DNA from 3 places in the Bacillus sp. F9_6S_D1_P_5 genome. Region 2 is predicted to be linked to each of the others. Evidence: riboswitches for the same ligand, from Rfam matches in the RefSeq annotation. Region 2 holds a riboswitch; each other region holds the start of a gene.
The links. A riboswitch is a leader RNA that binds a small molecule or an ion and turns the genes downstream of it on or off. The one in region 2 is predicted to bind S-adenosylmethionine.
Positions count from the first base shown of each region.

Region 1: another riboswitch for S-adenosylmethionine. It lies ahead of ACUXEY_RS23440 (MetQ/NlpA family ABC transporter substrate-binding protein); the one in region 2 lies ahead of ACUXEY_RS24120 (YezD family protein).
Region 3: another riboswitch for S-adenosylmethionine. It lies ahead of ACUXEY_RS15665 (methionine ABC transporter ATP-binding protein); the one in region 2 lies ahead of ACUXEY_RS24120 (YezD family protein).

Region 1 is NZ_JBTREW010000024.1:50,226-58,385, forward strand. It holds gene ACUXEY_RS23430 (DUF6612 family protein) at 1-641, opposite strand, end outside; gene ACUXEY_RS23435 (NAD(P)-dependent alcohol dehydrogenase) at 787-1,695, shown strand; SAM riboswitch class I at 1,776-1,890, shown strand; gene ACUXEY_RS23440 (MetQ/NlpA family ABC transporter substrate-binding protein) at 1,976-2,788, shown strand; gene ACUXEY_RS23445 (methionine ABC transporter ATP-binding protein) at 2,801-3,841, shown strand; gene ACUXEY_RS23450 (methionine ABC transporter permease) at 3,816-4,484, shown strand; gene ACUXEY_RS23455 (SDR family oxidoreductase) at 4,522-5,298, opposite strand; gene ACUXEY_RS23460 (DUF5068 domain-containing protein) at 5,731-7,032, shown strand; gene ACUXEY_RS23465 (DoxX family membrane protein) at 7,191-7,697, shown strand; gene ACUXEY_RS23470 (DUF4256 domain-containing protein) at 7,769-8,160, opposite strand, start outside.
Region 2 is NZ_JBTREW010000026.1:3,818-11,800, forward strand. It holds gene lysA (diaminopimelate decarboxylase) at 160-1,476, shown strand; SAM riboswitch class I at 1,594-1,702, shown strand; gene ACUXEY_RS24120 (YezD family protein) at 1,775-1,918, shown strand; gene ACUXEY_RS24125 (phosphoadenylyl-sulfate reductase) at 2,005-2,709, shown strand; gene sat (sulfate adenylyltransferase) at 2,748-3,884, shown strand; gene cysC (adenylyl-sulfate kinase) at 3,897-4,496, shown strand; gene ACUXEY_RS24140 (nitrite/sulfite reductase) at 4,654-6,276, shown strand; gene ACUXEY_RS24145 (DUF3906 family protein) at 6,287-6,487, shown strand; gene cobA (uroporphyrinogen-III C-methyltransferase) at 6,573-7,349, shown strand; gene ACUXEY_RS24155 (sirohydrochlorin chelatase) at 7,351-7,983, shown strand, end outside.
Region 3 is NZ_JBTREW010000011.1:177,181-185,340, forward strand. It holds gene ACUXEY_RS15640 (ArsA family ATPase) at 1-144, shown strand, start outside; gene ACUXEY_RS15645 (DUF3926 domain-containing protein) at 137-328, shown strand; gene ACUXEY_RS15650 (HXXEE domain-containing protein) at 387-857, shown strand; gene ACUXEY_RS15655 (MetQ/NlpA family ABC transporter substrate-binding protein) at 1,025-1,879, opposite strand; gene ACUXEY_RS15660 (methionine ABC transporter permease) at 1,901-2,566, opposite strand; gene ACUXEY_RS15665 (methionine ABC transporter ATP-binding protein) at 2,556-3,575, opposite strand; SAM riboswitch class I at 3,699-3,805, opposite strand; gene ACUXEY_RS15670 (cysteine hydrolase family protein) at 4,048-4,611, shown strand; gene ACUXEY_RS15675 (hypothetical protein) at 4,842-4,991, opposite strand; gene pruA (L-glutamate gamma-semialdehyde dehydrogenase) at 5,167-6,714, opposite strand; gene ACUXEY_RS15685 (TSUP family transporter) at 6,867-7,637, opposite strand; gene ACUXEY_RS15690 (CamS family sex pheromone protein) at 7,734-8,160, opposite strand, start outside.

The sequences.
Region 1 (8,160 bases), on a different contig from region 2:
TATTTAAAATCTTTTGTAATGATATATTCTGCATCCACTTCTTCTATTTTCGCATTTTGTGCTTGTAACATTTTCTTCTGCGTTTCATCCATGCTAGTTAACATACTTTCTGTTTCTTTCCCTTTTAATGTAAATTTCAGTTTATATTTATCTCCGCTTTTCTCCATCTTCATTTTATCTAAAACTACTTCCGGTACTTCTAATTTATCTATAATATCTTGAGTCGCTTTCATTCCACCAGCGTTTAATTGCTCCTCTGGTACGGTTATAACTTCTCCTGTATTAGGATTTTTCACCTCACCAGCAACTTTACCATCCACAGTATACACTACAACATCTGTACCGGAAATATTCATTTCAGAACGAGAATTCTTTGTCTTTGGCTCTAATTGCATCTTAGCCTTTAATATATCCATCTCTGTTCCCTCAGCTTTTACCCCTACACCATATGTCATCGTTACATGCTCTTCATTTTTAAAAGCTTCGTTCGTTTTCTTGAAAACATCCTTCGCTGCTAATTCCTTTTCTTTTTGAACTGATTCTTTTTTCGGTTCATCCATCTTTGCTGTTTTCTCATTACTACACCCTGCCCCTAGACTGATTGCAAGTACTAAACTTGAAACAAAAATAATTTTTTTCATAATGTCGCCCCCTTTCCAAAAATAATATCACCTCTTTTCCTATGAAATCTATATAATTTTTAATCTATATTCTCTATATAGCGACATGTTTAATGAAGATTTTAAATATGATATAAATAACAACAACTCATTTCAGGAGGTCATTATGAAAGCAATTATTTGCACAAAGTATGGACCACCTAACGTTCTTCAGCTTCAAAATATAGAGAAACCTACGCCTAAAAAGAACGAAGTATTAGTTAAAATTCACGCAACAAGTGTATCGACTGGAGATTGTAGAATACGCGGTTTTAATAGTCCCCTCTTATTTTGGATTCCTATGCGGATCATATTAGGTTTCAGAAAACCGAGAAACCCTATACTTGGTGTAGAATTAGCTGGAGAAATTGAGGAAATTGGAACAGATGTAACTCAATTTAAAAAAGGTGATCCTATTTTTGCATTAACAGAACTAAACCTCGGCGGTTACGCCGAGTACACATGCGTACATGAAAGTGGATTAATAACATTAAAACCTACCAATGTGACGTATGAAGAAGCGGCAGTTATTCCTTTTGGTGGAACTTCAGCATTGCATTTCCTGAGAAAGGGCCTTATAAAAAAAGGGCAACAAGTGCTCATATATGGTGCCTCAGGATCGGTAGGAACAGCTGCTGTACAACTTGCTAAATATTTCGGTGCGACCGTTACGGCTGTTTGTAGTAATTCAAATTTTGAACTCGTTCAATCTTTAGGAGCTGATAAAGTAATTGATTATACGAAAGAAGATTTTACTAAGAGGCGCGAGCGCTACGATATTATATTTGATGCAGTTGGGAAGTATAAAAAATCCCTTTGTACAAATACATTAACACCCAATGGAAAATATGTATCTGTTAATGGAATGATGGCAAAGGTAAGTAAAGAGGATATGATTCTACTAAAAGAACTAACTGAAACAGAACATTTAAAACCTGTTATTGATAGAACTTACCGATTAGAAGAAATTTCTGAAGCGCATATGTATGTGGAAAAGGGACATAAAAAAGGTAACGTTTCGATTACCTTAAAATAAAATATATTCAGAAAATAACATTGACAATTCTTTTTGTAAGATTTACTATTAGTACCATATTAAAAAACTACATACACATACTCTTATCAAGAGTGGCGGAGGGACTGGCCCGATGATGCCCGGCAACCGAGCTTATGACGTATAAGCTAAGGTGCTAATTCCTGCAAAACGAGTTTTCGTTTTGGAAGATAAGAGAGGATCCTATTTTGTCTATTCGGCACCTCTCTTATTTTTGAGAGGTGCTTTTTATTTTGGAACGTATATGAAGGGGGAACTATAGATGAAAAAAGTATTATTGAGCATTGTAAGTGGAGCGGTATTATTGTTAGGTGCATGTGGTGCTAATTCCGATAAAGAGGTAAAAACGTTAGATGAGAAAAAGATTACTGTCGGCGTAACGGGTGGACCGCATGAACAAATTTTTGAAAAGGTGAAAGAAGTGGCAGCGAAAGACGGACTCGAAATTGATGTAAAAGTATTTAATGATTATGTAGCACCAAACGTATCTTTAGATGAAAAAAGCCTCGATGTAAATAGCTATCAAACGAAATCATATTTAGACGTATTTAAAGCTGAACGCAATATGAAATTAACTGAAGTATTTTCAACAGTAACATTCCCTATGGGCGTATATTCTAAAAGCTTAAAAGATGTAAAAGACTTAAAAGAGGGCGATGCGATTGCTGTGCCAAATGATCCAACGAATGAACTTCGAGCTTTAAAGCTATTTGAAAAAGCAGGTGTTTTAAAAGTGGATCCAAAGGCTACAGAAAAAGCGACTGCGAAAGATGTAATTGAAAATCCGAAAAATTTAAAGATTGTTGAATTAGAGGCATCTCAATTACCGACACAACTAAGTGAAGTGAAAGCAGCTGCAATTAATACAAACTTTGCATTAGGTGCAAAATTAAGCCCTGCGAAAGATTCTATCTTCCGTGAAGGAAAAGATTCACCATATGTGAACTGGGTCGTTGTTCGTACTGAAAATAAAGATGATGCCGTTGTAAATAAATTAAAGAAAGCTTATCAATCTAAAGAAGTAAAAGAATTTATCGAGAAAAAATTTGATGGTTCTGTTTTACCGTCTTGGTAGGAGCTGACGATAATGATTGAATTAAAAAATGTATCCAAAGTATTTACAACAAAAAAGGGGAATGTGGAAGCTCTTAAACCTACTTCCCTCCAAGTAAAAAGGGGCGAAGTATTTGGAATCATTGGATATAGCGGCGCTGGTAAAAGTACATTAATTCGATGTGTAAATTTATTAGAAAAACCAACGACAGGAAATATCATTGTCAACGATCAAGACTTAACAACTTTATCAGCAAAGGAACTTGCAAAAGCGCGACAAAAAATCGGGATGATTTTTCAAGGATTCAATTTACTTAAAACTGTTACCGTTTATGAAAATATTGCATTACCGTTACGCCTTGCTGGCATTCCAAAAACGGAGATCGAAAAAAGAGTAGAAAAATATTTACGCATTGTCGACCTTTTCAACCGAAAAGATGCCTATCCGAGTGAACTTTCTGGTGGTCAGAAACAACGTGTTGCCATTGCACGTGCACTATCCCATGAACCAGAAGTGTTATTAAGCGACGAAGCAACGAGCGCTTTAGACCCAGAAACAACGGAATCTATTCTTGATCTATTATTAAAGATTAATGAAGAAATTGGGATCACAATTTTATTAATTACACATGAAATGAATGTCATCCAGCGTATATGTGACCGAGTTGCTGTCATGGAACATGGAGCAGTAGTTGAAAGCGGGACTGTGAAGGATATATTCACAAACCCACAACATGCAACAACGAAAAAATTCGTAAATAGTGCATTTGCAGCGAAGATTCCTGAAGACGTACAGAAAGAGCTACAAAGAACCGGAGAAATCGTAACACTTTCATTTATAGGAACTTCTCCTGGCGAACCAGCGTTAGCTATCGCTACAAAACGTTTTCAAGTGTATCCGAATATTTTATCCGGTAATATTACACAGTTAAAACATGAAGCATATGGGAAACTGATCATTCATATGCAAGGTGAAAAAACTGAAGTAGACCGTGCTTTATCATTTTTACAAGAGCAAGGGATCATCGTAGAAGGAGGTAGAACAGATTATGGGAAACAAGTCCTTTTTGGATGAATGGGGTAAAGTCATATGGGAAGCAACCATTCAAACATTTCAAATGACATCTATTTCACTATTCATCTCTATCCTTATTGCACTACCACTTGGCGTCACACTTGTTTTAATGAGACCTGGTGGGCAGCACGAAAATAAAATCATTTATCCAATTCTGGATACAATTATTAATATCATTCGCTCTCTTCCGTTTATCATTCTACTATTCTTTATTTTACCTTTTACAAAGTTTCTAATGGGAACATCGATTGGTGTGCAAGGTGTCATCGTACCACTTGTCGTATTCACGGCCCCTTATATTGCAAGGTTAATGGAAACGGCTTTATTAGAAGTGGATCGTGGTGTTATTGAAGCTTATCAAGCGATGGGCATTTCTACTATAAAAATCATTTGGCACGTTATGGTGAAAGAAGCTCGTCCCTCCCTTGTACTTGGGTTAACAATCGCAACAATCGGCTTAATTGGCGCAACAGCAATGGCTGGACTTGTAGGTGCTGGCGGTCTTGGTGATTTAGCATATCGATTTGGGCATTTACGATACGAACCGGAAGTAATGTATGCAACCGTCTTTATTTTAATTATCCTCGTTCAAGGGTTACAGTCTTTAGGTAACGGTGTTGCACGAAGATTGAAAAAGGATTAAAAAAGAAGGTATCTCACCCTAGTGAGATACCTTCTTTTTATCTTTTAAACCCACCTTCAGAATGAATAACTTGTCCCGTAATCCATTCTGCTTCTTCACTTACTAAAAACTTAATGAGTCTTGCTGCATCCTTCGGCTCACCAATTCTACCAAAAGGAAACATCGGCTTTAATCCTTGCTTTATCTCCTCAGTCATCCACCCTGTACTAGTTGGGCCTGGATTAATTGCATTCACTGTTATTCCTAGGTGAGCTACCTCAGCTGACAACGTACTCGTAAGGGCGTCAATTGCTCCCTTCGTTGTTGCATACGCTAGTTCTCCTGCCATAGGTCCTTGAAATTGTCCCGACGTCATGTTCACAATTCTACCACCAGATTTCTTATCAAACCCTCGGGCAAATTGACTACTTAACAATGTAGTCGCGCGAATATTTACCATGTAGTGCTTATCTAATTCTTCAGCAGTCAAATTAGAGAAGTCATTATTCGTAGAATATGCTGCATTATTAATTAATATATGAGGGTAGCCCAGTTGTTCAGTAACTTTATTTATAAGCTCTTTCGGCGCATCATTCTGAGTTAAATCTAACTCCATACTTGATACTTTAACACCGTTTTTTAGTAACTCTTCTTTTAATTGTATTTGTTCACTTTGCTCAACGCCCCAAGGCATCTCTTTATCGTACGCTGTCCAATACGTAAAAAATATATCGTATCCTGCTTCAGCTAATTCTTTACAAATCGCTGCACCTATACCATCTAGACGACTTACCCCTGTCACAACTGCTATTTTATTTTTCAAGTGATTCATCATATACTCCTCCAATTTAAAGGACGCATACTTTATATAAGAGATATGAATTTCCCTATACATTATCCTTACAAAAGGGATGTACAAGCCAAATATGCAGTCCTTGAATGATTTACAGATAACTAAATAAACCCTCACTTATGAGAGAAAAATTTATCTATCTAGTTTCTAATCATTACAAGCTCATCCACATATTAAGTCCTTGTCCCCTTTCCATATATCTCTATTTCTATCATACCAATATGATGAAATATTTCAAATGATAAAAAAATAAAAGTCAATATTCCATGCCGACCTTCTACTAATTTTAATATATTACAATAACTAAATAATTAAAATAATTCGAAAAACACTGGTAAATACTGGCTCTATTTTTTATAATAAAATGTGGGGCTAATGTGAGAGTCTAGTTTTACACAAATAGGGGGAAGAAACATGTCAAAAAAATTACTTTCTTTATTTTCTACAGTAATCGTAGCAGCGTTTGTAATAACCGGCTGTGGTCAAAGCGATACGACAAATAAAGAACAAAAAGAAAATACAACAAAAGAAAGCAAAGCAGAAAAAACGGATACAAAGAAAGAAAATAAACCGGAAGAAAAAAAATCCGAAGATAAAAAAATTGAAGAGAAAAAGCCTGAAAATACAGCTACTAGCTCAAGCGATTACTCTAAGCTGATTTCCTATATGGAAAAAGAAACAGGTGGTAAAACAAAAGTCCTTTTTGAAAATAAGGAACCACAAGTTTATAAAGCTGAGGATGTTTCAGTATCAATGAACAGTTATACAGTAGTTGAATTAAATGGATTCCATACAAACTTCGATATTCCGTTTAATCGTCAAACAGAGGGCGGAGTTATTCTTGTGAACTACAGCGTAAAAAATAGTTCAGCTAAAGATATTTATTATATGCCAGCATTGGACATGTCATTTACTGGTGCGCAGAAAACATATAGTAACTATAAAGACTTAATTCCAAAAGAAGACCAGCTCCCAACTAAGCTAGCTCCAACGAATGATTACTTAGTAAAAGCAGGAGAAACTATTTCTGGTTATATCGCTTATCCATTCGGAAAAGATGATTTAGCGAAAATTTCAAGTCTCTCAACAGTCTCAGTCACAGTCCCAACTGCACAAGCGAATAAAGGAAAATTCGATGCTCCAATCGGAAGTCCTGGAAGCTTTTCATTAAGTTTAAACAAACAAGGTGCTGAAAAGGTTGCAACAAATAACACTTTCTACCAAGATAAAGCTACAGCTAATAACATGGGCGATAAAAAAATGTTAAAAGAGAAATCAAGCATTAATAACAGCCAAGAATTAGGCGCTGTTAACATTACATTAGACGGATATCAATTTACTCAATTCACACCAAATTCCGTCGAAGCTCCACGCTTTGCAAATTTCAAAAATGGAATTGTTCTATTAACAGTGAAATTCAAACTTGATAACAAAGATACTCAAGATGTTTCACTATCTCCTATAAGCTCTACATTGAGAGTGAATGATGGTACACAATATACGATTAATGAAGGTATGCTACTAAATTACGACTATAACGCTGCAGTTAAAACTGGAACATCTGGAGAGTTACTACAAGTCTATATATTAGATCAAGAGCAGTATGAAAAGATTTGGAAAGACAAAAGCTTTGAGATTGAGTTAGGACCTATGAGAAATAAAGAAGCAAAAGATATTTCACAAGGTAAAAAAGCTAAATTTGCATTACCTAAATAAATTACTAAATATATAATAGAAAGGGCATATAACATATGATTGTTATATGCCCTTTTTATTTGTATAAAAACACCATTTTTGTTCACACTTTATCCATTGTGAATCTTTTCACAATGGATATATAATAAACATGTAAATAAAATATTGGAGGGATTTCAATGGTTATCAATTTTTTAAGGACTGATAAACGTGCTGCTTTCATATTATTATTTTTACGATTTTACATAGGATATGCATGGCTCGCTGCTGGGATAGGTAAAGTTTTCGGACAATCTTTTGATGCAAGTGGTTTTCTAAAGGGCGCTATCGCTCAAGCGTCAGGTGACCACCCTGCCGTACAAAGTTGGTGGGCAGATTTCCTTCAACACTTTGTTCTTCCAAACGCAGACCTATTTAGCTTTTTAGTTCAATGGGGAGAAATTTTAGTAGGTCTAGGTTTAATTTTAGGCGGATTAACAAAAACTGCTGCATTCTTTGGAATTATAATGAATCTTTCATTTTTACTAAGTGGAACTGTTAGTGTAAACCCAAACCTGCTTATTTTAACTATGTTCATTTTAGTTGCAGGTCATAACGCTGGACGCATTGGATTAGATGGCTATGTTTTCCCTAAACTTTTCCGTAAAAACAACCATGAAACATATAAATTAAGTAAAACTGCGTAGTAACAGTTTACTTTTAAAATATAAGTAAGAAAAGAGCCTACGTATAGGCTCTTTTCTTACTTACTCCAAATTTAAACTCTTAACGAACCGCGAAATCCTCTAGCAGCATAATAGGAATCTGCTCCATTGTGGTATACAAAAACGTGTCCGAAGCGATAATCGCAAAATAGAGCACCACCGAGTTCTCGAATATCTGAAGGTGTTTGTACCCAGCTTGATGATTTCATATCGAAATCCCCAAGTTGTTGCAACTCTCGATATTGTTCTTCAGTTAATAATTCAATGCCCATAGCAGTTGCCACATCAATAACGTTATTTTCTGGTTTATGTTTTTTTCTTGCCTCTAACGCTTCAAGATCATAACAAAGACTTCTGCGGCCTTTAGGACTCTCCTTTGAACAATCATAGAAAGTATACTCGTCCTTCTCTTCATCATAACCAACAACATCCGGCTCACCGCCAG
Region 2 (7,983 bases):
TGAGGAGATAACAACTCGTTTATTTTTTCAATATATATTTTTCCTAATAAGAAACGCGTGTGAACATTGTTCCGCGCGTTTTTTGTCTATCTAAAAGCGTGCTGCAATGAATAGAAGATTGGGGTTATGAGTTTTAGAGGAAATAAGGGAGGAATTCAAATGTATTTACACGGCACAAGCCGAATCAATGGGCAAGGACACTTAGAAATTGGAGGGTGCGATACGACGCAGCTAGCAAAACAATATGGAACACCACTTTATGTATACGATGAAGAGTCTATTCGAGGAAAGTGCCGCGCGTTTCATCGTGCTTTTAAAGAAAGTGGTTTCACTTACCAAGTAGCATATGCAAGCAAGGCGTTCTTGTGCATGGAGATGTGCCGAGTGGCTCGTGAAGAGAATATGTCATTAGATGTTGTTTCTGGAGGGGAATTATATACTGCGCTTCAAGCAGGATTTCCGGCATCGCGTATTCATTTTCATGGCAATAATAAAACAGATGAAGAAATTGTGATGGCTCTTCAGGCGAATATTGGTTGTTTTGTCGTAGATAATTTCTTAGAATTAGAGATTTTGCATGATTTAGCAGTGCAACATGGGAAATTTGTGAACATATTAATTCGTGTAACGCCTGGAGTAGAGGCGCACACACATGAATATATTACAACAGGTCAAGATGATTCGAAATTTGGATTTGGCGTGTCAAATGGTCAAGCGATGCAAGCAATTGAACTTGCTTTACAAAAATCAAATTATAACGTGCTAGGGATCCATTCACATATTGGGTCGCAAATATTTGAAACAGCTGGTTTTGTTCGAGCAATTGAAGTTCTTCGCCAATTTTTAGAAGAAGTGAGAGAGCAAACAAACTATGTAGTAAAAGTGTTAAATGTAGGCGGGGGATTTGGAATACGTTACACAGAGTCAGATACACCATTAACTCTTGAGACATATGTGCGAGCTGTAACAAGTGCAGTGAGAGAACAATTTACAGTATGTAATTATCCATTGCCAGAAATATGGGTTGAACCAGGTCGTAGCATTGTAGGAGATGCTGGAACGACACTTTATACAGTCGGATCTGTGAAAGACATTCCTGGTATTCGGAAGTATGTATCAGTGGATGGTGGGATGACTGATAATTTAAGACCTGCTTTATATAACGCTCGTTATGAAGCGATGTTAGCGAATCGAGGGAACGATGAGAACGAGGAAGTTGTTTCGATTGCAGGAAAATGTTGTGAGAGTGGAGATATGTTAATTTGGGATATCACTTTACCGAAAGTTGCTACTGCTGATTTATTAGCAATTTCTTGTACAGGGGCATACGGGTACTCGATGGCGAATAATTATAACAGGATTCGTAGACCAGCTGTCGTCTTCGCGAAAGGCGGCACATCACAAATTGTTGTAGAGCGCGAAACATATGAAAATATCATTGGGAACGATCGCATACGTATTAAAGAACTGGTTTAAATAGGGGAAAAGGAGTTGTTCGGATGGGCAATTCCTTTTTTGTAAAATAAAATAATTAAAATATATCGGAAAACTAGGATTGAAAAAAATCTGAATTGTGATAAAATACAAATACAAAGCTTATCAAGAGAAGCGGAGGGAACTGGCCCGACGAAGCTCGGCAACCTGCTTATAGAAAGCAAGGTGCTAACTCCAGCAAAATGGAATCCATTTTGAAAGATAAGGTAAAATATATTACCGAACAGTCTTTTCGAAATGGGAAAGATTTTTTTTATGAATAAAAAGGGGGGCTGTTCGCGTGAGCGTACGGGAACATTTTGAGGAAGTATCTGAGAGAATTCAAGCGATGCTTGCTGATATGAAATATGGTTCAATTACAATTGTTGTGCAAGATGGGAAAGTCATTCAATTAGAGAAAAGTGAAAAAGTACGTTTAAAGTAAAAAGCGCTGACTAGAAAAACTAGAGGCGGTTTTAACCTATATCATTAGGTTAAAACCGTCTTTTTGCTTTTACAGGGGGAAAGAACATGTTGACGTATGAAACGTGGGAAGAAAATAACATTTCATTTTCAGAAGAAGATGAAACGAAAGGCGCGCTATCTGTATTAAGTTGGGCTTATAAAGAATACAAAAGTGAAATTGTATACGCATGTAGCTTCGGAGTGGAAGGGATGGTACTACTGCATCTTATAAACCAAGTAAATCCATCTGCTAAAGTTGTATTTTTAGATACAAATGTTCATTTTCAAGAAACGTATGAATTAATTCAAAAAGTGCGGAGACGATTTCCTTCATTAAATATTATAGAACAACAGCCGGAACTTACACTTGATGAACAAGCGAAGTTGCATGGTGAGAAATTATGGGAAAGTAATCCGAATCTCTGTTGTAAAATTAGAAAAATTTTACCGTTAGAAAAATCATTAGCAGCAGAAAAAGCGTGGATATCGGGCTTAAGGAGGGAACAATCAGAAACACGTAAGCATACAAAGTTTATAAATCAAGATCATCGCTTTCAATCTATTAAAGTTTGTCCGCTCATTCATTGGACGTGGAAAGAGGTATGGCGATATGTATACAAACATAGTTTGCCGTATAACCCGCTGCATGATGTTGGATATCCAAGTATTGGGTGTGAGAAGTGTACGTTACCTGTAGGTGAGGGTGGCGATTCGAGAGATGGTAGATGGGCCGGGAAAGTGAAAACTGAATGCGGTCTACATTACCAATAAGATGAATTTGAAAATAAAGCTAAGAGAGGATATAGAAAATGAGTACAAGAAACGAATTAGTAAATCTTATAGATGAGACATATGACGTATCACAAATTGAAAAAGAAATTGCGCTAGACAACATTGCGTTAAGTGATTTAGAGCTATTAGCGACAGGGGGATATAGCCCGCTTACTGGTTTTTTAGGAAAGAAAGATTATGACTCGGTTGTAGAAACGCTTCGTTTAGTTAACGGGAGTGTTTGGAGTATACCGATTACGTTACCAGTAACAGAAGAAGTAGCAGAGAGTCTGAAAGCTGGAGAGGAAGTAAAACTTGTTAACGCTGGAAATGTATATGGCGTCATTCAAATAGAAGATATTTTTGTGCCTGACAAGGAAAAAGAAGCGTTACTAGTGTATAAAACGACGGATGAGGCTCATCCTGGAGTGAAAAAATTATACGAACGACCGAATGTTTACGTCGGAGGAGCTATTATTCTTACGAAACGTTTTGAAAATAATCCGTTTCCTTCTTATCATTTAGATCCAATTGAAACGAGAGAAGAATTTAAAAAACGTGGTTGGAAAACAGTAGTCGGATTCCAAACGAGAAATCCGGTACATCGTGCCCATGAATATATTCAAAAATCTGCTCTTGAAATTGTAGACGGCCTCTTTTTGAATCCGCTCGTTGGAGAAACGAAGTCGGATGATATTCCTGCTGATGTAAGGATGGAAAGTTATGAAGTATTACTTCAAAATTATTATCCGAAAGATCGTGTCTTTTTAAGTGTATTTCCTGCAGCAATGCGTTACGCAGGACCGAGGGAAGCGATATTTCATGCGCTAGTTAGAAAGAATTTTGGATGTACACACTTTATAGTAGGGCGCGATCATGCAGGGGTAGGAGACTATTACGGTACTTATGAAGCGCAAGAAATTTTTACAAACTTTACAGTGGAAGAGTTAGGGATTACACCGCTATTTTTTGAACATAGTTTTTACTGCGCGAAATGTGAAGCGATGGCTTCGACGAAAACATGCCCGCACGGAAAAGAAGATCATGTCATTTTATCAGGTACGAAAGTAAGAGAATTATTAAGAAACGGTGAGGTTCCGCCAAGTACATTTAGTCGTAAAGAAGTAGTGGAAGTACTAATTAAGGGTTTGAAAAAAGAAGTAGTAACAGAATAGGGAGAGAATGAGATGGACACAAATATTACTTGGCATACAGCATCTGTTTCAAAAGATGAGAGAAGAATAAAAAATAGGCATCATAGTTTTGTAGTTTGGTTTACTGGATTATCAGCTTCAGGTAAATCTACAGTGGCGAACGCGGTTGCTCGTAAACTATTTGAAAAGAATATTGGAAACTATGTACTAGATGGAGATAATATACGCCACGGTTTAACTAAAGACTTAGGTTTTTCTGAAAGTGATCGTATGGAGAATATAAGAAGGATTGGCGAAGTGGCGAAGCTATTTGTAGATCAAGGTACTGTTGTTCTTACGGCATTTATTTCACCGTTTCGAATAGACAGAAAACAAGTTAGAGATCTATTAGCTGCAGATGAGTTTATAGAAGTGTTTGTAAAGTGTCCAATTGAAGAGTGCGAAAAGCGTGATCCGAAAGGGCTTTATAAAAAAGCAAGAAAAGGTGATATTAAAGAGTTTACAGGTATCGATTCACCGTATGAGGAACCAGAGCAAGCGGAATTAATTGTAGAAACGCACAAGTATTCTATTGAAGAATGTGCAGAACAAATTGTGAAGTACTTACAAGAGCGTAGTTTTATCCCGCATTAACAGGCAGTAAAACTCCCAACTCAAAATTTGTCTAGGGAAAAGAAGTTAGGTGGGAGATAAACTGCCCGTAAATGCCCGATTGGTTAAGGTTAATAATCAGTGGGGGATAAACACCCCCCACTGATTAAAGTTTCACTTTATATAGGGGGATTAAAAAATGAGTTATGAAAAAGTATGGGCTAACAATGAAAAATTAAATCAAACTGAGAAAAATAAATTGAAAAAAGATGGATTGCAAATCTTTAATGATATTCCTTATTATGCGGAGAATGGCTTCGAATCGATTCCGAAAGAAGAGTGGGATGCATTCAAATGGGCAGGGTTGTATTTACAAAGACCGAAAGAAGCTGGATATTTTATGATGCGTGTAAATATTCCTTCAGGGATTATTACGAATGCACAGGCAGAAGTGCTTGCTTCTATCGCTGAGGATTATGGGCGTGACGTAATAGATATTACGACAAGACAGGCGATTCAGTTTCATTGGTTAGAAATTCATCAAATTCCAGATATTTTTAAAAGGTTAGCAAGAGTTGGGTTATCTTCAGCTGGAGCGTGTGGTGATATAACGCGTAATATTACAGGAAATCCGCTTGCTGGCATTGATGCAAATGAACTGTTTGATACAACTGGTATTGTGAAAGAGGTATATGACTATTTCCAACATAATGAAGAGTTTTCTAACTTACCACGTAAATTTAAAATGTCTATTAGTTCTAACATTTATAATTCAGCAAACGCAGAGATTAACTGTGTTGCATTTACACCTGCAACGAAAGAAATAGATGGTGAGAAAAAAGTTGGTTTTCATATAAAAGTAGGCGGTGGATTATCAGCTCGTCCATATTTAGCTGATGAATTAGATGTATTCGTTTTACCGGAAGAAGTAAAGGTGGTATCGATTGCGATTGCTACGATATTCCGTGATTTTGGATATCGCGAAAAACGTCATTTAGCTCGTTTGAAATTTCTTGTTGCAGACTGGGGAGCAGAGAAATTTAAAGAGAAACTAATAGAGTATACGGGACCATTGCAAAGTAAAGGAGAAAGTGCTGTCAAAGGATGGAATGCTGGATACTTTTATGGGGTTCAAGATCAAAAACAAGATGGACTAAAATATGTAGGTTTTAATGTGCCGGTAGGACGTCTACATGCAGAAGAAATGTTTGAGATTGCAAGAATTGCTAAGCAGTATGGAAATGGACAGATTCGTACATGTAATTCGCAAAACTTTATTATTCCGAATGTTCCGCCAGAAAATGTGACGGGTTTACTAAATGAGCCATTGTTTGAAGCAATATCAGCAAGTCCGAAATCATTTATTGGTCATGCGGTTTCTTGTACTGGTATTGAATATTGCAACCTTGCTTTAGTAGAAACGAAAGAAAGATTGCGGAAAATTGCCGAATACTTAGATACACAAATTGCACTTGATGTTCCGGTTCGTATTCATATGGTAGGGTGCCCGAATTCATGTGGTCAACGTCAAATTGCTGACATTGGATTACAAGGTGTGAAAATGAAAACGAAGGAAAAAGGAATTGTTGAAGCATTTGAAATATATGTAGGTGGAACGTTATTAGATGGTGGTGCTTATAATCAAAAGTTAAAAGGGAAAATAGATGGCGAGGATCTACCTGCTGTACTTGCTTCATTTATAAGTTATTTCAAAGAGAATAAATTACCAGCTGAAACGTTTTATGATTTTGTCGGTCGTATCGGTGTAGATACATTACAAATAGCGTTAAATAACGTACTAGAAGAATTAATAGCGTCTTAGGAGGGACAATATGGATTTATATCGATTTGAAGCTGTGTTAATAAATAGTATTGTTCCGATTGTTGTCGTTGCTCAAAGTGAAGAACAGGCATTTAAGCTCGCGGAGATGGAGCTTGAAAAGCATTTTTTACCGTTGCCAGAAGTAAAGGAGATTTCCCTATTTGAAAAAAAGAAGATTCGAAAAGGGGCGGCTTTTGTTATTCATGAGTAAGGAACAAGTAATACGAAATAATGCAAACTTCCATTCGTATATAAGGATGGAAGTTTCACTTTAATAGTAGAAATGAGGAGAGATGATGGGGAAGGTTTATATCGTTGGTGCGGGTCCTGGTGATCCAGATTTAATTACTGTGAAAGGGTTGAAATGTATTAAAGAGGCAGATGTTATTTTGTACGACCGTCTCGTAAATAAAGAGTTACTTTCCTATGCAAAGCCTGAAGCGGATTTAATTTATTGCGGAAAACTACCAAATTATCACACGATGAAGCAAGAGACAATTAACACGTTTCTTATTAAGTATGCGAAAAAAGGAAAAGTTGTAACGAGGCTTAAGGGCGGCGATCCATTTGTATTTGGTAGAGGGGGAGAAGAAGCTGAAGCGTTAGCGAAGCAAGGGGTACCATTTGAAATTGTTCCTGGTATTTCAGCTGGAATAGCTGCTCCTGCTTATGCTGGTATTCCGGTGACACATCGTGATGCAAGTGCAAGTTTTGCTATTGTGACAGGGCATAGGAAAGAAGATGCTGAAGAAGAAGTGAAGTGGGAACATTTAGCGAAAGGTGTAGAGACTTTAGCTGTATATATGGGGGTTAGTAATTTACCCTACATATGTGAACAACTGATGAAGCATGGAAAAGATAAAAGTACACCTGCTGCTATTATTGAGCGAGGAACGACATCTATGCAGCGCACAGTTGTTGGGACGTTAGGGACAATTGTAGATGTTGCCAAAAAAGAACAAATTCAAAATCCGAGCATGATTGTAATTGGAGAAGTGGTCCGTTTTAGAGAAAAAATCCATTGGTTTGAGAAACAGACAGAAAGTACGTATCAAGTAAGTGGAGTGTTATAAAATGAAAGCCATCTTATATATATGTCATGGAAGTCGTTTGAAAGCAGCTAAAGAAGAAGCGGTTGCTTTTATTACGTCATGCATGAACCGTGTAGAGGCAAGTATTCAAGAAGTTTGTTTTTTGGAGTTAGCGAGTCCGACTATTGATGAAGGGTTCCGTACATGTGTGAAGCGTGGTGCTACAGAGATTATTGTTATTCCAGTTTTTTTATTAGCGGCAGGTCATGTGAAAAAAGATATCCCGTTTGAATTGGAGAAGTTAAATAATCAATTTTCGGATGTTAAAGTGACCTATGGTAACCCATTTGGTGTATCAGAAACACTTGTTAAATCGGTATATAGCGGAAGTGGCATTGAACAGGAAGATAAGAATGAAGTGACGCTACTTCTCGTTGCAAGAGGGAGCAGTGATCCTGACGTATTACGAGATATAAACTGGATCGCCTCTTTATTTCAAACAGAAGAGAGAATTAAAAAAGTAGAGGTTTGTTATTTAGCGGCTGCTGAGCCGAAATTTGAGGAGAAGTTAAAGGAAGTTGTAGAACGAAAAGAAAAGAACATCGTTGTGCTACCTTACTTGTTATTTACAGGTTTACTTATGAAACATATTGAAAAAGAAGTGGGCCGATATGAG
Region 3 (8,160 bases), on a different contig from region 2:
AAAGGCGATGAGCTTATCATTCGTGCTGGTTCTGTTAAGCGGAACATCACATTACCAAAAACGTTAACACATCTTTCTATTCAAGGAGCAAAATTCGAAGACGATGTACTAAACATTCGATTTGGAGGTGTAGTGCATGCGTGAGGAACTACTAAGGAAGGTAATTCATGCAAAAATAAAAGTCGGTATGAATATATTAGAAGAGTTACCTGCACCAATCCAGCAATCAGCTAAGCAAATGCTAAATATTTTACAAGAGGAGCTAGCTGCTTATCCGAAAGAACGAGAGCACCAAGAAGATAATTTAAAAAGTATTATAATTGAATGAACATCTCTGGATAGAGGGCCTTTGTAGGCTTTCTATTTCCATATTGGAGTGATATAAGTTGTTGAAAAAACATTCCACTATTATGCTTTGGATTATTCCCTTGTTATTTTTCATTCATAACCTTGAAGAATCTTTCCAAATGCCGCAATATCTTGCTAATCAATTTTCAATTCATTTTATAACAAGCCAACAATTTTTCATTGCCATTTCCACATTAACAATCTTTGTCTTACTGATCGTCTTTCTATATCAACTAAACTTCTTGTCCTCTATATACTGGATTATTTTTATACAAGGGGCTATATTCTTCAACTCCATTCAACATATTATTTTGTTTTTCATTTACCGTTCCTATAACCCTGGCGTAATATCGGCAGCTTTCATTTTCACCTTTTCGATTTTCTTTTTTTCATCCCAAAAACACTTAATTTATCAAAAGAAATTCGTAATTACACTCATTTTCAGCTTATTTTCTTACCCTGTTATAATTTGGATTACCTTACTATTCGCTAGCTACTTTCATTCATAAAAAAAAGACCAGGAAAACTCCTGGTCCATTACTCTACTTAACAAACATTGGATTCTACGTTATACAGAATTGGAAGGTACAGAATTAGGGATTGTTTGTTAAGTAGATTATATGTTGAACGAACTAACAGCGGAGGGGTTCCTACGGTTAGTCGTTAAACCCGATAATTATTTTACGATTTTTTCAAGCTCATCAAGTGAAAGATCTACTGAAATGGAACCATCATTTGTTTCTTTCTTAATTGCATCTGTTACTTCTTTTGAATGATATAGTTCAATTACTTTTTTCAGTGTTGGATCATCTTTATCTTTCGTACGAGCTGCGAAAATATTAATATATGGCTTCGCATTTTCATTCTTTGGATCTTCTAAGAAAATTGGATCCTTCGCTGGATCTAATCCAGCTTGACCAGCAACACCGTTATTAATAACTGAAGCTGCAACATCTTTTAATACACGAGGTGTTTGCTGTGCGATAACCGGTGTAATTTTTAACTTCTTCGGATTTTCAGCAATGCCGCTTGGATCCCCAAATAAGCCAAAGTCTTTCTTAAGCTTTAATAATCCAGCTGCATCAAGAAGTTTTAATGCACGAGCTTGGTTCGTTGGATCATTTGGAATCGCAATTTCTGAACCATCTGGAATTTCATTTGCCTTCTTATATTTTTCAGAGTATAAGCCCATTGGTGCAATTTGCGTTGTACCAACAGCTGTAATATCTAACTTATGCTCTTTTTTAAACTGCTCTAAGAAAGCAATATGCTGGAATGAGTTTAGTTCAATATCTCCATCAGCTAGCGCCTTATTTGGCGTTGTGTAATCAGAGAACTCAACCAGTTTAATTTTAATTCCTTCTTTTTCAGCTTTCCTCTTCAAAATTTCCCAAGCGTCTCCATCCGTTCCAGTTACACCAACGCGAACTACTTTTTCTTTAGCTCCTGCCCCTGTGTCTCCACTTGAACAGCCACTTAACGCTGAAACTCCTACAATCGCTGATAATGCAAATGCTAAAATTTTCTTCATTTTCTTTTCCCCTCTTCCTTTTTATGATCTGCGTAAAAAGACTTTCGCAAAGTAGTTTCCTAAATTTTGAGCTACCTGTACAAGAATGATAAGTAAAACGACCGTTACGAACATAACTGATGTATCAAAACGTTGATAACCATATGTCATCGCTAAATCACCAAGACCGCCACCACCGACAAGCCCAGCAACTGCAGAAAATTCAATTAAACCAACTGTCATAAATGTAACCCCTAAGATCAATGGCGCTAACGCTTCTGGCACAAGAATTTCAAAAACAATTCTAATTGGCGAAGCCCCCATTGCTTGAGCTGCTTCAATGACTCCCTTTGGAACAGAAACAAGATTTGTTTCAACCATTCTAGCAATGCCGATTGATGCAACTAACGTCATTGGGAAGATTGCTGCTACTGTTCCAATCGTCGTTCCGATAACACTTCTTGTTAGTGGGCTTAAAGCTACTAAGAAGATAATGAATGGAACCGGACGAATTGTATTAATAATGATATTAAGAATAGAAAAGACCCATTTATTTTCCAAAAAGTTTCCTTTTCTCGTTACATATAATAGTAAACCTAGAGGTATACCAAGAATTGTAGCGAATATAAGGGTTACGATTACCATTAAGAGGGTATCCCCCGTCGCATCTACTATGCGAGGCCAAAATATACTCCAATCAACTCGCATGAGCTTCTACCTCCTTCAACTGCACTTGCAGTCTTAGATGTTGTAATGCTTTTTGAATTTCTTTCTGCTCACCTTGTAGCTCTACAAGTAGATTTCCAAATAGCACATTTTGAAGTTCAATAATATTTCCGTAAAGCACGTTTACATCGACGTTATAGTTTTTCGCGATATATGATAGTACTGGCTGCCCTGTCTCTTCACCAGTAAATGTTAAGCGATAAATCTGTCCGCCATTTTGAATTTTCCCTAGAACACTTTCTGGTAAATGATCATTAATAATAGAACGCACAAAGTTTTGAGTCGTCTTTGTTTTCGGTTGTGTGAAAACGTCAAACAGTTTTCCTTCTTCAATAACTTTCCCTTTCTCCATTACAGCTACACGATGACATATTTCTTTCACAACATGCATTTCATGTGTAATAAGAAGAATTGTTACATTATATTCTCGATTTACTTTCTTTAATAAGTTCAAAATTTCTGTCGTTGTTTCTGGATCTAAAGCTGACGTTGCCTCATCACATATAAGAATATCCGGTGATGTTGCAAGTGCTCTAGCAATGCCAACACGTTGTTTTTGGCCACCTGATAGTTGCTCTGGATAATAGTCTGCTTTATCTTCTAACCCGACAAACTTCAGCAGCTCATTTACTCTTTCTTTTATCTCATTCTTTGGTACTTTCGCTAACTTTAATGGGTACGCAATATTTCCAGACACTGTTCTTGAATTAAATAAATTAAAACTTTGAAAAATCATCCCGATTCTTTTTCTTAGCTTCCGTAATTCTTTCGTCGATAGTGATGTAATATCTTTATCATCTATTGAAATCGTTCCTGCCGTCGGTCTCTCTAACATATTTACTAGGCGTAACAACGTACTCTTTCCAGCGCCACTAAAACCGATAATACCGAAAATTTCGCCCTTCTCAACTGATAATGTTACGTCTTCCACCGCATGAACAGATTGCCCACCTGATTCATATACTTTACTTACGTTGTTAAAAGAAATCATTTTCTTCCCTCCTATATGCTGTAAAAACTTGAAGTAGAGCTTTCGAGGTAAAATAAAAAGTGCTCTCCCTCTTATCAAACATAAAGATAAGAAGGAGAGCACTTATATGTACTCGGTCACATCTTCTCATCTTCCAAGCCTTTTATAAAGCTTGCTGGAGTTAGCACGGTATTAAAAAACCCGTTGCTGAGGTATCGTAGGGCCAGTCCCTCCACCTCTCTGGATAAGAATGTATCGATTTAATTGTCGTTTAATTAATTCTCATTATAGAACTCAGAATAATAAGAGTCAATACATTTTTCAGAAAAATATTAATTATTTCTCTATTAAAATTTTCAAATAAAAGATTACAATATAATATTGGTTTTTAAAGTTATGTAAAATTCTTCTCCTTCATATTTTTTTAAAAGGAGAATCCTCTCTATAAATTGAATACCATTATTTGAATATGAAATTGGAGGAAGATAAATATATGAAAACAGCTCTTTTACTCGTTGATATTCAAAATGATTATTTTCCGCATGGAAAGATGGAATTGCGTAATCCAGTAGAGGCAAGTGACTATGCTGGTCAGCTACTACAACTCTTTAGATCGAAAAACGAACCTATTTTTCATATCCAACATGTAGCAATAAAAAATGAAGCTACTTTTTTCCTACCCAATACAGAAGGTGTACATATTCATGAAAGCGTACGTCCACTTAGAGAAGAAACCGTTATACTCAAACATTATCCAAATAGTTTTCGCGAAACCGATCTTCTAGAACAATTACAACGTTTAGCTATTGAGCACGTCGTCGTATGCGGGATGATGACTCATATGTGTATCGATGCTACCGTAAGAGCTGCTTTTGATTTCGGTCTTCAATGTACCGTTATACATGATGCTTGTGCTACAAAAGATCTTTCTTTTAAGAATGCTACTATACCAGCCGTTTATATTCATAACACAATTTTGGCTAGTTTAAATGGCGTATATGCAAATGTAATGAGTACAGCGGAGTTTGTAGCTACAAAAAAACACTCCCTTCAGTGAGCAAAACCGAAAGGAGTGTTTCTTGTCAAACCATAGATTTTCTTTCAAATTGTATTATACAGGAAATCCTTAAAATGAATACTAAAAAATGCGACTAATAAGTCAACTTTTTTCGTTGCTTTGTTTCTATTTACATGTTTATCCCGATATGAATAGGGTTTAGCTAGTTACACTTACCAAATGGTAATATATGGTAAGTGTTTTGAATTCAAATTAACTAGTCTCTCCTATTATTTATCTGTTTGTTTTTGCTTCTTTTTCAAATACTCCGCACGCAAATTTTCAATTTGCTGCTTTTTATCAAATTTGGCAGGCGTCTGTTTTTCATGAAACTTTGCCACAGCTACCTGACTCTTGTAATCTAATTGATATTTTCCCACTTTGTTCACCTACTTTTCTTGTCCTTAAAGAGAATCTATTCAACAAATATAATATATCTTATTTACTGAAGTAAACCTTATTAGTTTTTCTACTTATATCTATCTTAATCACATATGAAAAGTTTTTCAAAAAAAAGAGACCTTCGCATACTGCGAAGATCTCTTCTACTATTTCTTATAAAGTTTCAGAAGTAGTTTTTGCTTGCATGTGAAGCGCTAAGTAGTCAGGGCCACCAGCTTTAGAGTCTGTACCAGACATGTTAAAGCCACCGAATGGTTGGTAACCTACGATTGCACCAGTACATCCACGGTTGAAGTATAAGTTACCTACGTGGAAGTCTTCACGTGCTTTTTCAATGTGGTCACGGTTGTTAGTAACAACAGCACCTGTTAAACCGTATTCTGTATTGTTTGCAATTGCAAGTGCATGGTCAAAGTCTTTTGCTTTACAGAATGCTACTACTGGTCCGAAGATTTCTTCTTTCATTAAGCGAGCATCTTCTGCAACGTCAGCAACGATTGTTGGTTGGATGAACCAGCCTTTAGAATCGTCTCCTTCGCCACCTGCTAAGATTCTACCTTCTTCTTTACCAATTGCAACATAGCTCATTACTTTATCGAATGCAGCTTGATCATTAACAGGACCCATATTTGTACCTAATACAGCTGGGTTAGCAACTGTTAATTCTTTCGTTAATTCAACAGCACGATTTAATACGTGATCGTATACATCTTCATGGATTACTGCACGAGAACATGCAGAACATTTTTGTCCTGAGAATCCGAATGCTGATGCAACGATAGATTTAGCTGCTAATTCAAGATCTGCTTCTTTATCAACAACGATTGTATCTTTACCACCCATTTCAGCGATAACGCGTTTTAACCAAATTTGGCCTGGGTTTACTTTCGCTGCACGCTCATAAATACGGATACCTACATCACGAGATCCAGTGAAGCTCACGAAACGTGTACGAGGGTGATCTACTAAGTAGTCACCAACTTCAGAACCATTACCTGGAACGAAGTTTACTACGCCAGCTGGTAAACCAGCTTCTTCTAATACTTCCATGAATTTCGCTGCTACTACAGGAGTTGTACTAGCTGGTTTTAGTAATACTGTGTTACCAGAAACTAAAGCAGCTGTTGTCATACCTGCCATAATTGCGAATGGGAAATTCCAAGGAGAAATGATAACACCTACTCCTAATGGAATGTAAGAGAAACGATTATATTCAATTGGACGGCTTTCTACTGGAATTCCGTCTTTTAATTTTAACATTTGACGACCATAATATTCCATAAAGTCGATTGCTTCTGCTGTATCAGCATCTGCCTCATTCCATGGTTTACCTGCTTCTTTTACAAGAATAGCAGAGAATTCATGTTTTCTGCGACGAACGATTGCTGCAGCGCGGAATAAAATGTCTGCACGCATTTCTGGCTTTGATTTTCTCCAAGTTTGGAATGTTTCATCCGCTACTTGCATTGCTTTTTCAGCTAACTCACGGCTTGCTTTTGAAACGCGACCAACAAGTTCCTCTTTATTTGCAGGGTTTACAGAAACAATTTTGTCTTCTGTAGTGATTTTTTCTCCCCCAATAATTAATGGATAGTCTTGTCCAAGATAAGATTCTACTTTCTTTAAACCTTCTTCAAACGCTAATTTGTTAGCCTCCACTGAAAAATCTGTAAATGGCTCATGTTTGTATGCTACTACCATCCTTTTAGCCTCCCCTTAGAAAAACGTTTACATTTTACAACATTATTCTACACGATAATTTAGATTTATTCAAATATTCCTAGACTTATATTTTAAAAATTAATTAATTTTTAAAATATAATAAAAAAATAGATTTATACAAACGTATAACTCTACAAAATATGAGTATATTCCAAAATGTTTTTTCCAATTAATAAAATAGTTACTAATAAAAATAAAGTCCTTACATATCCAACACCTTTTTGAACTGCAAACTTCGATCCAAAATAAGCGCCCAAAATCATCGATAATCCCATAATAATACCGTATTCAAAATGAATTACATCCAAAAATAAAAAAGTAATTAAAGATACAATATTACTAACAAAGTTCAAAAGTTTTCCAGATGCTGCCGCTTGAATAAAATCCAAACCAATTAATAAAAATGCAAAAATTAAAAAGGATCCTGTCCCTGGGCCAAAAAAACCATCGTAAAACCCTATCATTAAGATAACGAAGAAAAATATTAATGTTTTTCTTTTCGTCATCTTCTTATAGGTAGATACACTTCCCCAATCCTTTTTCGCGATAATATAAATGGCAATAAACACCAACATTACAAGCACTAACGGCCGTAAAATATCCGGTGGAATAAACTTTACTACTAAAGCACCTGCGACGGCCCCTATAATAGTTAACGGGATTAACTTTCCTACAATTTTAAAATCGACCTTCCCCGATCGAATGAAATAAATCGCACTCGTAAACGTCCCCATCGTTGCAGCTAATTTATTCGTTGCAATTGCCGAAGCTGGTGGTAAACCAACAAACATAAGTGCCGGAAGCGAGATTAATCCTCCACCGCCAACAACTGAATCAATAAAAGCTGCTAAAAAGCCGAATGCAATTAATAAAATAATGACTTGAAAACTTAATTCGTCCATGTGCTTTACCCCTTACCCCCATTATTTATAACATTTTAAATTATAACAAAATTCTTCGAGAAAAAAAGCCGTTCCACAAAGGAACGGCCCTTCTATTTAATCTAAAATTTTCACAAACGGTTCATCTTGCTTCGCTTCACGTATAATAATCGCTTCTGGACGTTCTACAGATTTAATCGTTACTTGTACTTTCATATAATTCGGGAAGTATTCCATAACAAGTCCGGCTACATATTGTGTAAAACCAATTATTTCTGCTTTCCCATTAAACTGGACAGGAATATCAAGCTTTACTTCCCTTAATTCATCGTCTCTATACATACCAGTACCGATAACAGCTGTATAGTCGCCTTGGAAATAATCGCTTAGTTTTGCTTTAAAGTTTGATACTCTCGCCAGATCTTCACGTTTATTATCTGTTTTCGCTTGTTCAGATGGGAATAAATAATATTTCTCATTAATTTGTTTCCAATCTTCAACGGTTTCACTGCCTTTTTCAACATTCGCATAAGAAACAAAGTTA